2 regions of the Thermomonas sp. HDW16 genome follow, and region 2 is predicted to be linked to the other one. Evidence: predicted binding sites of a transcription regulator. Region 2 holds the regulator's gene; the other holds the start of a gene.

What was found. The regulator HrcA, encoded in region 2, represses chaperone genes, less so after heat shock. The targets are predictions, from matches to a motif close to TTNGCACTCNNNNNNNNNGAGTGCNAA.
Region 1: rpoH (RNA polymerase sigma factor RpoH) is a predicted target of HrcA. The motif match lies at 3,312-3,338, and genes of this name have one in related genera.

What each region holds. Positions count from the first base shown of each region.
Region 1 covers NZ_CP049872.1:116,745-124,616, forward strand. Annotated here, with positions in the region: gene G7079_RS00535 (YciI family protein) at 8-322, shown strand; gene G7079_RS00540 (NYN domain-containing protein) at 319-1,059, opposite strand; gene G7079_RS00545 (DUF1203 domain-containing protein) at 1,125-1,592, opposite strand; gene G7079_RS00550 (trimeric intracellular cation channel family protein) at 1,723-2,355, shown strand; gene rpoH (RNA polymerase sigma factor RpoH) at 2,420-3,286, opposite strand; gene G7079_RS00560 (autotransporter domain-containing protein) at 3,474-6,545, opposite strand; gene G7079_RS13485 (hypothetical protein) at 6,572-7,126, opposite strand; gene ung (uracil-DNA glycosylase) at 7,260-7,872, opposite strand, start outside.
Region 2 covers NZ_CP049872.1:1,693,853-1,701,724, reverse strand. Annotated here, with positions in the region: gene recN (DNA repair protein RecN) at 1-1,367, opposite strand, end outside; gene hrcA (heat-inducible transcriptional repressor HrcA) at 1,472-2,518, shown strand; gene grpE (nucleotide exchange factor GrpE) at 2,586-3,089, shown strand; gene dnaK (molecular chaperone DnaK) at 3,192-5,126, shown strand; gene dnaJ (molecular chaperone DnaJ) at 5,201-6,328, shown strand; gene G7079_RS07890 (DUF1631 family protein) at 6,430-7,872, shown strand, end outside.

The DNA of each region.
Region 1 (7,872 bases), 1.2 Mb from region 2:
CGACGCCATGCACATCATCTTCCTCCGCTTCGGCTCGAACCGTGCGCAGGCCAGCGAACATGCCGCCGCGCATCTGCAATGGATCCAGCAAGGCATCAGCAGCGGCGTGTTCCTGCTCGCAGGATCGTTGGATCAGGCGCAGGGCGGCGTGGTACTGGCAACCGGCATCGACCGCGCAGAGATCGAACGCGTTGTGGCCGAAGATCCGTTCGTAGCCCACGGCATCGTCGATGCGGAAATCCGCTCGATCACGCCCGCGCGCATGGCGGAAGGCATGGCCGCGCTGTTGCGTGATGTCGACGAATCAGCTGCGGCTGGCTAGCTTTTTCGCTTGTCCCGCACCTTCACCACCTGTCCTTGACGCTTGGTCTCGAACAGGCCAACCGCCTCGATCAAACTCACCAGCTTGGCGTAGCCGTAGTTGCGCGGATCGAACGAAGCCTGGTTGCGCACCTGCTTGCCCACGGCGGCGAGATTCACCCAGCCGTCTTCATCGTCGTCGTCCGCTTCGGACTCGATCGCGCTGCGCAGCATGTTCACAAGCCGCGTATCGCCGCGCAGTTTCTTGCCGTCCACCGGCTGCACCGCCGGCTGTTCCGTCGTGCTGGCGTCGCGTGCGGCGGCACCGAGCGCTTCCAGGTAGATGAACTGCGAACAGGCGGCGACGAAGGGCTCCGGCGTTTTCGCTTCGCCGAAACCGTACACGCGCAGGCCCGCACTGCGGATGCGCATCACCAGCGGGGTGAAGTCGGCATCGCTGGAGACCAGTGCGAACGCCTGCATCCGCCCGGAAGCCAGCAGGTCCATGGCGTCGATCACCATCGCGATATCGGAGGCGTTCTTGCCCTTGCTGTAGTCGTACAGCTGCACCGGCTGGATGGCGTAGGGATGCAGCGCCTTTTCCCAGCCCTTGAGGCCGGCCTTGGTCCAGTTGCCATAGGCGCGGCGCACGTGCGCCGCTCCATGGCGGGCGACCTCCGCGAGGATCGCTTCGATCTTCGCGGCAGGTGCGTTATCGGCATCGATCAGCAGGGCGATGCTGTTGTCTGCGTCGGCCATGGCACGCTCCGGTGGTGGTCGATGCAGCATAGCCGATGCCCATGACCGGTCATCGTTGGTGATGGCTAGGCACGCTCGATACGACAGGCATAGCAGCCACGACGTGCGTTGTGTGCGTGCAGGAACGCGACCTTCGGGTCGGCGAAGAAACGTTCGATCAACGATTCGAGTTCAGCACCTTCGGCAACCTCGGCATCGCGCATCCAGCCTTCGGTGTCGTAGGCGCGCACCGACAGCAGGCGGCTGTGTTGTTGTTCGGGGATCGCGTTGCGCAGCTCGCCCGTTGCCGTCGCCGATTCGCGGACGAAGATCGGGCCATCGCCGCGATACGGCGAATCGGCATCGAGATGACGCCAGTTGAGCAGCAGCAAGGTTTCGCCGGGTTCGGCATCTTCCAGCGTGATCCGGCAGGGGTAGCCGGGCTTGGCATCTGCCGTCATGCGCGTGATGCCACGCGCACGCAATTCGGTTTCGTCCAACCCGAACAACGACTGGAACGGTGCAAGCGGCAAGCCGCTGACGATGTAATCCATGGGTCGCTCCTTGAATGAAGCGACAGCATCGCAAGCCTGGCAAGGCGGCGAACTCCGTTTCTTGCGCCGCGCATGACAAGTATGCACGCGGCTGCGATCCTGCACGCCATCCACGCCGGAACATCCCATCGTGTCCTTCGCCCTGCAGCTGTTCGACCTGATCGGCATCTTCGTGTTCGCGCTCAGCGGCGGCGTGCTGGCGGTGCGCTATCGGCTGGATCTGTTCGGCGTGCTGGTGCTGGCCTGCGTCACTGCCGTGACCGGCGGCATCGTGCGCGACGTACTGATCGGCGCGATCCCGCCTGCTTCGCTGGCCGATTGGCGCTACCTGGCCACCGCGATCCTGGCCGGCCTGGTGACCTTCTGCTGGAGTGGCGTGATCGAGCGACTGCGCAACCCGGTGCTGATGTTCGATGCCGCCGGCCTGTCGCTGTATGCGGTGCTCGGCACCGGCAAGGCGTTGGCGTTCGGCCTGTCGCCGTTCGCTGCCACCCTGCTCGGGATCATCACCGGCATCGGCGGCGGTATCGCCCGCGACCTGCTGGTGGCGCGCACGCCGGTGGTGCTGCAGCAGACCGAGCTTTATGCGGTGGCGGCGATGGTCGGCGGTGGCATCGTGGCGATCGCGCATGCGCTCGGCTGGCCGCAGGTGCCGGCGATGGTGGTCGGCGCGCTGCTCTGCTTCGTCTTGCGCTTCGGGGCGATCCGCCGCGGCTGGCGGTTGCCGGTGGCACGCGCACCGGACGATCCCGACAAACCCTGATCTCCGAAACGCGAACGGCCCGGATCGCTCCGGGCCGTTTTTGATTGCTTCGATTCGCCGCGGCTTACGCCGCGAACAACGCCTTCATCTTCTTCAGCGCATTCGCCTCGACCTGGCGAATGCGTTCGGCGGAGACGCCGTATTCGTCGGCCAGTTCCTGCAGGGTCACCTTGCTGTCGGCATCCAGCCAGCGGCGCTTGATGATGTCGCGCGAACGCTCATCGAGCTTGGCCATGCCTTCGCGCAGCAGCTCCAGCTGGTTGTCTTCGCTGTCGGCGGATTCGTAGGCTTCGGCCGGGTCCACGTCATTGTTTGCGACGAGGTAGTTGGCCGGTGCCGGCGGGGCGTGGTCGTCGTCGGCATCATCCGGCGCATCGAAACCGATGTCGCGACCGGACAGGCGCGATTCCATTTCCAGCACTTCGCGTTCGCTGACGTTGAGGTCCTTCGCCACCGCACTGACTTCGGCCGCACTCAACCAACCCAGGCGCTTCTTGCTCTTGCGCAGGTTGAAAAACAGCTTGCGCTGCGCCTTGGTGGTGGCGACTTTCACGATGCGCCAGTTCTTGATGATGTATTCGTGCATCTCCGCACGAATCCAGTGCACCGCAAAGCTGACCAGGCGCACGCCGACCGTGGGGTCGAAGCGCTTCACCGCCTTCATCAGGCCGATATTGCCTTCCTGCACCAGGTCGCCCAGCTGCAGGCCGTAGCCGCTGTAACCGCGGGCGACGTGGATGACGAAACGCAGGTGCGACAGGATCAGTTCCTGCGCCGCGGCGATGTCGTTGTCTTCGCGCAGGCGACGCGCGAGGCGCTGCTCGTCCTCGACGGACAGCACCGGGATCTGGTGCACGGCACCGATGTACGCCTCCATCGAACCGAGCGTGCTCGGGATCGGCAGGTTGTTGGCGACCAATGCTTGGGACATCGAGACCTCTTTCATGTGGGTGATTTTAGCAGTCGCCATATCTGACTGCTAACCCTGCCAAAAGTTCATTAGTGTTCCGTTTATGGAACGATGGGCCGCACCAGCCCCCTCGCGCCACAGGAACGTCATGGGGACTATCAGGCGGGGGACAAGGCCCGGGCCGGCATGACGCCGACCCGGGAATCTGTCAGGGCTGGGGACGGGCCGAACCGGCCGTCAACATCCCCGTCTGATCACCCGGCTGCAGCATTGTCTGGCTCGGGCTCAGGCGCGGCAGCTGTCCGTAGGACAGGCGGATGCCGAAGGTATTGGCGAACAGGTCGCGGGCCTGCTCACGGCGGTATTCGAAAGCCAGGTTCCAGCCGTTGCCGAAGGCCATGTCGATGCCCGCACCGAAGCTCGCCACATCGTCGTTGTAGCTGCGCAGGCCCAGCAGATAGTCGCCGCTGCGCGGCAGCACCACGTAGTTGATGCCCGCATCGGCGTTGTTCTGCAGCGACTGCCGCCATTCCAGCATCCAGTAAGGCCGGATCATCGCCGTGTCGGTGCTGAAGGCGTAACGCCCCTCCACGCCTAGCGCCGCCGTGCTGCTGTCCACGTCCTGTTTGGCGTACTGCAAGTCGTAGATGCCCAACCCGGCCTCGCGGTAGGCGTCCAGCGTGGTGCGGCTGCTGTCCAGGCGGCCATAGCCGGTGTAGGCACCGTTCCCGGCGCGGTGCTCGTAACCCAGCGTCAGCGATCCGAACAGCTGGTCGCCATCGCGCTTGGCGGTCGCCGTGGCATTGGCCACCGCACTCCAGCGGACGATGTCGAAGTCCAGCCGCCCCCAGCCCAGGATGCCGTCCACGAACCACGCGTCCGCGCGCCACAGCCCGTACAGGGCCAGCGAGCGCTGGCGTGCATCCAGCGAGGAACGGCCATCGTCGAGGTCGCTGTCGTTCCAGCCGAAGCCGCCGGCCGCACCCAGCACCGCGTTGTCGCCGATCAGGCGATCCACGCCGAAGGTCACGCCGTCACTGTGGAAGTCGAAGCCCTCGCGGGTGCTGCGTGCATCGCGCTCGCCCACCACCACCGACCCGGCGCTCCAGAAGCCCCAGCCCTGCGGCATCGTCGGGGTCATCCCGGCCTGCCCGGCATTGAGCGTCAGGCCCAGTTGGCCCAGGCTGCCGCCCACCCGCAGCGCCACCGTGTTGGACGAGGCATTGCCGCCGCTGCGCAGCTGCTGCAGGCGGCCACGGATGTTGTCCTGCTGCACCTGTGCGAAGCGCACGCTGGCATCCACCTGCGCCTGCAGGCCGCCGGCCACCGAGGGATCCTTCGTCGGGTCCGGGCGGTCGCTCACGGTCAGGGTGATGCTGATCGAGGCGGCTTGGTAATTGGTGGTGGCCGCCTGCGTCGCGGTGAGCGTGGTGCTGCCTGCACCCACCAGCGTCACGGTGGTACCGCTGACCGTGGCCACCTGCGCGTTGCTGCTGGCGAAGGTGAAAGTGCCCGGGCTGGTGCTGGCCGGGGCGGGCAGGTCGAACGCAGCCTCACCGTAGACCTTGCTGATGTCCGTGGTCCATCCCAGCACGGGTGCCGCCTTGCCGATCATCACCGTAAGCGTCGCTTGCGGTGCGGCGCTGTAACTGGTGTTGCCGGCCTGGTCGGCGGTGATGGTGCAGGTACCGGCCGACAGCATCGTGACCGTGCTGCCGGCGACCGAGCACACGCCCGATGTCGTCGTAGCAAACACTACCGGATTGCCCGAGGCACCGCCCGTGGCCGCGACACTGAACGTACCACCCGGCGCATAGGTCGGCGTGGCGGGAGTGGCCGCAAAGCCGGCGATCGCCTGCGTGGCCTGGCTGATGGTGATGGTCTGCGTCACCTGCGTGGCGGCGGTGTAGTTCGCATCGCCGGCCTGGTCGGCGGCGATGGTGCAAGTGCCGGCGGACAGCATCGTCACCGTGCTGCCGCTGATCGAACAGACGGTCCCGGTCAGCGAGGAATAACTGACCGCGAGACCGCTGCTGGCGGTCGCCAGCGGGTTGAGGGCAAACGTCCCGTTCGGTGCGTAGGTCTGGTTCGTCTGCGCACCGAAGGTGATGGTCTGCGTCGCTTGGCCGATCACCGCATTCAGCATCTCCTGCGTGGCGGCGGTGTAGTTCGCATCGCCGGCCTGGTCCGCCGTCAACGAACAAGTGCCGGCCGACAGCATCGTGACTGTGCTGCCACTGACCGTACAGATGCTCGGTGAGGTGGAAGCAAACGTCACCGGGTTGCCCGAAGCACCGCCCGTGGCGCTGACGCTGAACGTGCCATTCGGTGCATAGGTTGGTGCGGCAGGATTGGCCGCAAAGCCGGTGATCGTCTGCGTGGCCTGACTGATGGCGATGGTCTGGCTCACCGGGGTTGCGGCGGTGTAGTTCGCATCGCCAGCTTGGTCGGCGGCAATGGTGCAGGTGCCGGCGGACAGCATCGTCACCGTGGTGTTGCTAATCGTGCACACGCCGGTCGTTTGCGAGGTGTAGCTGATCGCCAAGCCGCTGCTGGCGGTGGCGACCGGGTTCAAGGCGAAGGTGCCGTTCGGCGCGAAGGCCTGGTTCGCTTGCACGTCGAAGGTGATGGTCTGCGACTGCTGCCCCACCAGCACGCCCGTCGTCCCCGCGACATTGTTCAGGGTCAGGTCGGCATCGTTACCCACGGCATCCTGCACGCTGCCGCCGTTGGCCGAAAGCGCGCCCAGGGCGATGCCGTCGTTGTCGCTATCGCCCGCGACCACGGTGTAGCGGAACACCAGCGCGTTGCTGCCGGAGCCGGACAGGTAAGCCGCCTGCACGGTGGTGGTGCCGATCACCACCGCCAGCTGCGGGGTACCGGTGACCGTGACCGCTTCATTGAAGGTCACCGTGAAGTCCAGCGTCTCACCGCTCAGATAGCGCCCAGCGGCAGGCACGGCCACGGACGTCACCGCCGGCGGCGGTATGTAGGTGTACTGGCTTGCTGCACTGGTGCCGCCCGGCGTGGTCACGATGACATCCACGGTGCCGCTGCCTGCTGGTGCGGTGGCGGTGATCTGGGTATCAGTGTCGACCGTAAAAGAGCTGGCTACGGTTGTGCCGAAGTTCACCGCCGTGGCGCCGGTGAGACGGGTGCCGGTAATAGTGACCGTTGTCCCGCCTGCGGCCGGGCCGCTGGCGGGCGACAAGCCTGTAACTGTGGGAACTGGGGGTACGTAACTCGCGCAGATCTCTGCTTCACCATCGCCAGACTGCATGCCAGCCTGGTTGTAGATGACGTTCGTCAGGCCGCCGGTATAGGAGGCGCCGCCACCGCCACCGCCACCGCCACCGCCAGCGTTATTACCGCCGCCGCCGCCGGTGGCCGCACTGGCTCCATAGCCACCGCCACCGCCACCGCCGCCGCCGCCGCTGCTACTACTACCGCCGACGCCGCCGGGCTGGAAGGCGCCTGCGGGGAAACCGCTGGATGTGCCCCCGCCGCTGCCGCCGCTGCCCCGCCGCCGCTGCCGCCGCTGCGGCCGTCACCGCCGCCACCCTCGCCGCCGATGCCGGAGCCGTCGCCGCCGTAGCCGCCGCCGCCGCCCGCGACAGCAATCACAAAATTACCAGTAACTTTCGTCAGGCTGGTACCGCCGCCGCCGCTGTAGCCGCCCCCGTAGCGGTTGCCGCCGCCGCCGCCGCCGCGGCCGCCGCCGCTGCCGTCGCTACCGCCAATCACAACCTGGAAGGTGTCGCCCGCGCTCACGCTCAGCGTCCCCGCCACTAGACCGCCGTAGCCGCCACCTATGTCGCCGCCCAGCCGCAGGCCAACACCACCAATGCCATGCGCAGCCACGGGCGCCGCCCGGCCTTTTGATTCTTCCCCAACATGTGCAGTCCCCTGTGGTCGACATGAACTGTGACCGAGGCCTCGTTTTACCCCGCGGCCTCCCGGCCTGCAAGCGGCGGGCCGCACCTGCGGGCAGCGTTCAGCCGATGCCGGATGGCAGTACCCAGTCGATCGGCGTCTGCCCGGTACGAGCCAGGAATTGGTTGGCGGCGGAGAAATGCCCGCACCCCAAGAAGCCGCGATGGGCGGACAGCGGCGAGGGATGCGGGGCCTTCAGCACCCGATGCCGGCGGGCGTCGATCACCTTGCCCTTGGCCTGCGCGTAGCTGCCCCAGAGCAGGAAGACCAGGTTCTCGCGCTCGCGGTTGAGCACGTCCACCACGTGGTCGGTGAAGCCTTCCCAGCCCTTGCCCTGGTGCGAGCCGGGCTGGCCGGCTTCCACCGTCAGCACGCTGTTGAGCAGCAGCACGCCCTGCCTAGCCCACGGCAGCAGGCAGCCGTGATCGGGGCGGACGAAGCCTGTATCGCTGGCCAGTTCCTTGTAGATGTTGTGCAGCGACGGCGGCACATCGACCCCGGGCAACACCGAAAAGCACAGCCCGTGCGCCTGTCCGGGGCCGTGGTACGGATCCTGGCCGAGGATCACGACTTTCACCGCATCGAACGGGGTGGCGTCGAAGGCGGCGAAGATGTCCGGGCCGGCGGGATAGATGGTGGCGCCGGCCGCCTTGCGCTGACGCAGGAAGGCCGAG
Region 2 (7,872 bases):
GCATCCAGGCCCAGGGTGACGACTTCGATCGCCAGCGAGATACGCGACAACTCGCCGCCGGACGCGACCTTTCGCAATGGCCGCGGCAACTGGCCGGCGTTCGCGGAGACCAGGAAATCCGCGCGTTCCGCGCCATTGGCATCCGGCGATTGCGGGTCGGCGATGGCGTCCAGCGCCACCTCGAAACGGCCACCGCCCATCCCGAGTTCGCCGATCAGGCTTTCGATGGCCTTCGCGAGCGCATCGCCGGCCTTGCGGCGCGACGCGGTGAGGCGCTTGGCGCCTGCTTGCCAGTCCGATTGCGCGCCGGCGATGTCGCGGTCCAGGCTTTGCAGCCGCACATCGGCATCGGCCAGCGATTCCAGTTCGGCCGCCAATACGTCGCGATGCGCGGCGAGCTTGTCCGGTGCGACGCGGTGCTTGCGCGCCAGGTCTTGCACGCGCACCAAGCGCTGTTCAATCTGCTGCAAGACATCAGGATCGAGGTCGAGGTCGTCGCGGATGCGCTCGAGCAGGACGAGTGCCTCATCCAGCTGGATCGCCGCGGAATCCAGCATCGCATCCACTTCGTTGAGGCGCGGCTCGTTGCCCGCTTCGCGCTGCAAGCCGGAACGCAGGTGTTGCAGCTGCGAGCCGAGGGCGTGGTCGCCGCCCAGCCGTTCCAACGCAGATTCGCAGGCGGCGATCAGCGATGCCGCATGCGCATGCCGGCGATGGCTGGCATCCAGTTCCGCCAAGGCCTCGGGCTCCAGCGTTTCCGCCTGCAGTTCGTCCAACTGGTGGGCCAGCCAGGCCTTGCGCTCGCCCACGTCGCCGCGCGCAAGCAATGCGTCGCGTTCGGCGCGCAGCGTGCGCCAGCGCAGCGCAGATTCGCGCACGGACGCCAGCAAATCCGGATGCCGCGCATAGGCATCCAAGAGAGACATCTGCGTCGTGCGCGACAGCAGCGCCTGTTGTTCGTGCTGGCCATGGATTTCCACCAGCAATGCGGCCAGATCGGCAAGCTGGCCCATCGTCGCCGCGCGGCCGTTGATCCAGGCGCGGGAGCCGCCATCGGCACGCAGGGTGCGGCGCAGCTGGCAGGCGTCGCCATCGTCCGGGCCTTCATCAAGCATTTCGGCCTCGCGCAGCCAATCCTGCGCAGCAGGGCTGTCGGCCAGTGCGAATTCGGCTTCCAGTTCAGCGCGTTCGGCGCCCTGCCTGACCGCGCCGGCGTCCGCGCGCGCGCCGCACAGGAAACCCAGCGCATCCACCAACAGCGACTTGCCGGCGCCGGTTTCGCCGGAAATGACAGTCAGGCCCGCGCCGAATGCCAGCTCGGCATGGGCGACCACGGCGAAATCGCGGATGGACAGGCGGTTCAGCATCGGCGCGCATTGTGCCTGTTCACCGCATCACTCCGGTAGCCGGCCGCGACGACCGACGGCATGCCGTGCTTGCGCGTGGCCGGGGCGGCGCTTACAACATCGGCATGGCACGCCCGGGCACCGACATCAGCAACGACCCACGCGCGCGGCAATTGCTGCGCACGCTGGTGTCGCGGCATATCCGCGACGGCGAGCCGGTGGGTTCGCAGACCCTGGCCCGGCATTCCGGGCTGGACGTCAGCCCGGCTACGATCCGCAACATCCTGTCCTCGATGGAGGACGCCGGCCTGCTGGCCGCGCCGCACAGCTCGGCCGGACGCATCCCGACCGCGCAAGGCTATCGCTTGTTCGTGGACGCGCTGCTGCAGGTCAAGCCCTTGCCGGAAGGCGAGCTGAGCCGCATGCGCAGCGAACTGCCGGCCGGCGCGGGCACGCAGGCGTTGCTGGGTAGTACATCGGAATTGCTGTCGGCGATGACCCATTTCGCCGGCATGGTCAGCGTGCCGGGGCGGGAGAGTTTCGCCTTCCGCCAGATCGAGTTCGTGGCACTGGAACCGCAAAAGGTGCTGGCGATCCTGGTGTTCGCCGATGGCGAGGTACAAAACCGCATGGTGCAGGTGCGCCGCGCCTTCGATCCCGCCGAGCTGGAGCAGGCGGCGAATTACCTCAACAGCCATTTCGCCGGGCAGCCGTTGGCGCATATCCGCGCCGCCTTGTTGCGCGACCTGCGCAATGCGCGCGGCGAGATGGAGCGGTTGCTGGCGGATTCGATGGACCTGGCCGAACAGGCCTTCGCGCCGGGCAGGGACGACATGCTGGTCGCGGGGCAAACCAAGCTGATGGGCCTGCAGGACATCAACGACCTGGAACGCCTGCGCGCCCTGTTCGAGGCCTTTGCGGAGAAACGCGAACTGCTGCAATTGCTGGAACGCACGGCGAAAGCGCCGGGCATGCGCGTATTCATTGGCGATGAAACCGGGCTGGCGCCGCTGGAAGGCATGTCGCTGGTGACCGCGCCTTACGGCAGCGGTGGGCGGATGCTGGGCGTGCTGGGCGTCATCGGGCCCAGCCGTATGGCCTACGAGCGGGTGATCCCGGTGGTGGAGGCCACCGCGGCGGTCTTGGGCGCGGCCCTGTCGCCGGACGCTTGAATCCTTAGGCAGGCGGCCCCATAGCCCTAGTTGGACGCGGCACGGTGCCGCAAAACAGCCCGCAACCATGACCCAAGACCCCATGCAGGAAGCAAACGAAGCGGCCACCGATACGCCGCAAATCGACGAAACCGAGGTGCTGCGCGCCGAACTCGAGCAGCTGAAGGCGCAATCGCTGATCGAGCGCGCCGATCTCGAGAACCAGCGCAAGCGCCTGGCGCGCGATGTCGAAATGGCCCGCAAATTCGCCAACGAGCGCCTGCTCGGCGACCTGCTGCCGCTGTTCGACAGCATGGAGGCGGGTCTTGCCAACGCCACCGCGGATGATCCGTTGCGGGCCGGGTTGGAGTTGACCCTGCGCCAGCTCCACATCATCGCCGGCAAGAACGGCCTGACCGAAGTCGCGCCCGCCGCTGGCGACGCGTTCGACCCGGAAAAGCACCAGGCGATGAGCATGATCGATGCCGAGGGCGTGCCGCCGGGCGCGGTCGCGCAGACCTTCCAGAAGGGCTACCTGCTCAACGAACGCCTGCTGCGGCCGGCGCTGGTCGTGGTCGCGAAACAAGACTGAACGAATCCTTCGCGCGGCCCTTGAAGCCGCCCGCGAAAACCCCACATCACGGTCATCGGCGCGTAGCGCCCCAGACATTCAAAGATTCCAGAGGGAACACACATGGCTAAGATCATCGGCATCGACCTCGGCACCACCAATTCCTGCGTCGCCATCATGGAAGGCGGCAAGGCCAAGGTCATCGAAAACAGCGAGGGCGACCGCACCACGCCGTCCATCGTCGCCTGGACCAAGGACGGCGAAGTGCTGGTCGGCGCGTCTGCCAAGCGCCAGGCCGTCACCAACCCCAAGAACACCTTCTACGCGGTGAAGCGCCTGATCGGCCGCAAGTTCACCGACGCCGAAGTGCAGAAGGACATCGGCCTGGTGCCGTATGCGATCACCTCGCACGACAATGGCGATGCCTGGGTCGCATTGACCGACGGCAAGAAGCTGGCGCCGCAGGAAGTCTCCGCCAAGGTGCTGGAGAAGATGAAGAAGACCGCCGAAGCCTACCTGGGCGAGCCGGTCACCGAAGCGGTCATCACCGTACCGGCCTACTTCAACGATTCGCAGCGCCAGGCGACCAAGGACGCGGGCAAGATCGCCGGCCTTGAAGTGAAGCGCATCATCAACGAGCCGACCGCGGCCGCGCTGGCCTATGGCCTGGACAAGGGCGACAGCAAGGATCGCAAGATCGCGGTGTACGACCTCGGCGGCGGCACCTTCGACGTCTCGATCATCGAAATCGCCAACATCGACGGCGAGAAGCAGTTCGAAGTGCTGGCCACCAATGGCGATACCTTCCTGGGCGGCGAAGACTTCGACAAGCGCGTCATTGATTACCTCGTCGACGAGTTCAACAAGGAGCAGGGCATCGACCTGCGCAAGGATCCGCTGGCGTTGCAGCGCCTGAAGGATGCGGCCGAGCGCGCCAAGATCGAGCTGTCTACCGCGATGAGCACCGAGGTCAACCTGCCGTACGTGACCGCGGACGCTTCTGGTCCGAAGCACCTCAACATCAAGCTGACCCGCGCCAAGCTGGAAGCCCTGGTCGATGACCTGGTCAAGAAGACGATCGAACCCTGCCGCATCGCGCTGAACGATGCCGGCCTGCGCGCCAGCGACATCAGCGACGTGATCCTGGTCGGCGGCCAGACCCGCATGCCGAAGGTGCAACAGGCGGTCACCGAGTTCTTCGGCAAGGAGCCGAAGAAGGACGTGAACCCGGATGAAGCCGTGGCGGTTGGCGCGGCGATCCAGGGCGGCGTGCTGCAGGGCGACGTCAAGGACGTGCTGCTGCTCGACGTGACCCCGCTGAGCTTGGGCATCGAGACCATGGGCGGCGTGTTCACCAAGATCATCGAGAAGAACACCACCATCCCGACCAAGGCCTCGCAGACCTTCAGTACCGCCGAGGACAACCAGACCGCGGTCACCGTGCATGTGCTGCAGGGCGAGCGCGAGCAGGCCCGTTACAACAAGTCGCTGGCCAAGTTCGACCTGACCGGCATCGAGCCGGCGCCGCGCGGCATGCCGCAGGTGGAAGTGAGCTTCGACATCGACGCCAACGGCATCCTCCACGTCAATGCCAAGGACAAGAAGACCGGCAAGGAACAGAAGGTCGAGATCAAGGCCGGTTCCGGCCTGTCGGATGACGAGATCCAGCGCATGGTGCAGGACGCCGAGGCCAACCGCGAGGAAGACAAGCGCTTCCACGAGCTGGTCACTGCGCGCAACCAGGCGGACGGCCTGATCCACGCCACCCGCACCGCGATCAAGGACAACGGCGACAAAGTGCCGGGCGACCTGATCGGTCGTGCCGAAGGTGCGATCGCCGAGCTGGAATCCGCGATCAAGGGCGACGACAAGGGCCAGATCGAGGCCAAGGCCAAGGCGCTGGAAGAGGCCGGCCAGGCGCTGTTCGCGGCTGTGGCCGCCGCTGGCCAGCAACAGGCGGGCGGCGACGCCGGTGCCGGCCCGGCCCCGGGCGGCAGCGACGACGTGGTCGATGCCGAGTTCACCGAGGTCAAGGACGACGACAACAACAAGGCCTGATCGCGGCAGCGATGCGGTCAACGCAACGGGCAGGCCAGTGGTCTGCCCGTTGCCATGAGGGATGTTGAGTACGAATGAGCAAGCGCGACTACTACGAAGTGCTGGGCGTGGCCCGCACTGCCACCGATGAAGACCTGAAGAAGGCCTATCGCCGCGCGGCGATGAAGCACCACCCGGACCGCAACCCCGGCGACAAGGCCGCTGAAGCCGCGTTCAAGGAGTGCAAAGAAGCCTATGAAGTGCTGAGCGACGGCGGCAAGCGCCGCTTGTACGACCAGCACGGCCATTCCGCGTTCGAGCACGGCATGGGCGGCGGCAACGCCGGCCCCGGCTTCCACGACGTGGGCGACATCTTCGGCGACATCTTCGGCAACATCTTCGGTGGCGGCGGCGGGCGCCAGGCCCCGCGCCGTGGCGCGGATGTCGGCTACGTGATGGAGCTCGACCTCGAGGACGCCGTCGCTGGCATCGAGAAACGCATCGAAATCCCGACATTGGCGGAATGCGAGCCCTGCAAGGGCAGCGGTTCTGCGGATGGCAAGATCGACACCTGCAGCACCTGCCATGGACGCGGCCAGGTGCGCATGCAGCGCGGTCCGTTCGCGATGCAGGCGGCATGCCCGCATTGCGGCGGCAGCGGCAAGACCATCGCCAATCCCTGCCAGGAATGCGATGGCGCCGGCCGCGTGGAAGAAGACAAGACCCTGTCGGTGAAGATTCCGGCCGGCGTCGACAACGGCGACCGCATCCGCTTGGCTGGCGAGGGCGAAGCCGGCCCGGCCGGCACGCCAGCGGGCGACCTGTATGTCGAAGTGCGGGTGCGCCCGCATGCGATCTTCGCCCGCGACGGCGACGACCTGCACTGCGAAGTGCCGATCCGCATCTCGCAGGCGGCGCTCGGCGACACCGTCCGCGTGCCCACCCTGGGCGGCGAGGTCGAACTGCGCATCCCCGCCGAAACCCAGAGCGGGAAGGTGTTCCGCCTGCGCGACCGCGGGGTGAAATCCGTGCGCAGCCGCCACCCGGGCGACCTGTATTGCAAGGTCGAGGTGGAAACCCCGGTCAACCTGACCGCCGAACAGCGCACGCTGCTGGAGCAGTTCGAATCCACCTTCGGCGGCGAAGACGCGCGCCGGCATTCGCCGAAGTCCGCGACCTTCCTGGACGGAGTGAAGGGATTCTGGGATCGAATGGTGTCGTAGGGCTGGCTTGCATACGTTTGCAGCCCGCCTTTGCGCGTCAAAACATGACGCATGTCAACAACCTGTGACAGAAAGTGACCTAGTGTGTAAGGTGCGGTCAATTGTGTTCAGGCACCTTGATGTCATCCGACTCCCCCATCGATCCCATTGGTCAACGTTGGCAAGACCCGACGTTGCTGCTTGATGCTTTGCAGAAAATTGCGCTCGAAAAGTTGAAGCCGGCCCTGGATGCCACACTCGGGCGAGTCGACGATTATCTGTTCCAGCGCAGCGAATCCGGCCAGGACGACTTCGGGCTGAATGCGCTGCGCGACCTGCGCCGTGCCCGCAGCCAGATCGGGCAGCGTTTCGAGCAAGGACTGATTGCTGGTTTCCGGGCCTTGCGCGATCCACGCAGTGCGGCATCGGATATCGCCGGCAACAGGCTGGCCCTGATCAGCGAGGATGCCCTCGAGGAGCAACTCGCGAATGAGCAGCTTGCCGACAGCCTGACCCGCATGCATGCACCCGGGCTGGAATTGCTCGGCAAGCGACTGGCATACCTGACTGGCCGCGAATCGCTGGATGGCCTCGACAATCCGTTGAATCCGGTCTATATCGCGAGCCTGCTGCGCCGGTCGCTGGAAGGTGTCGAACTCGACGCTGGCGTGCGCATCGTCGTGTTCAAGTTTTTTGAACGCGAACTGGCGACGGCGCTGAGCCAGAGCTATGAGCGCAGCAATACTCTGCTGGTATCCGCGGGGGTGCTGCCCCAACTACGCGCCACAGCCAGGGCAGAAGCACCGAAGCCGCCTGCGCATGTCGAACAAGGTGACGATGGCGCCGCACAAACGATGTCGCAGCCGCCGTCACCGGCCGACCAGGCAGTATTCGCAAATCTTCTGGGCCTCCTGCAGGGGTGGCGCTCCAGCCAGGGGGCCATTCTCGGGAATCAGGGCGGAACCGGACCAGCCCAAACCCTGAGTTCCAACGAACTGATGTCGATCCTGTCGCTGATGCAGCGCGACATGCCCACGCAATTCGAACCGACCAAACGCGATTCCCGGCAATCGCTGGCTGAACAACTGCGCAGCGAGGTACTGGGCGGTGCCCGCAAGCTTGGGGTCAAAAGCGACAACCTGCATCTGGATGGCCTCGACGAGGATGCGGTGGATCTGGTTGCGTTGCTGTTCGACGTGTTGCTCGATGGCCCGCAATACGATGCCGACATACGTCGCAAGATCGGCCGCATGCTGGTGCCCTACGTCAAAGTGGCGGTACAGGATCGACGCATGTTCCTGTTCAAGGAGCATCCGGCGCGCAAGCTGCTCAATACCGTTGCTGAAGCCTGTGAAGGCAACCATGGCGAGGCGCCGCAGGAACGGGAACTGCTGGGGCATGTGGATAGCACCATCGATCGACTGGTGAGCGAGTTCAACGAAGACGTCGCCATCTTCGAAACCCTGGAGCAGGAGTTGCGTTCCTACATGGCGCAACACCGCAAACGCTTCGAACTGGCGGAGAAGCGCGCGGCGGAAGCCCAGCGCGGGCGCGAGCGCCTGGAG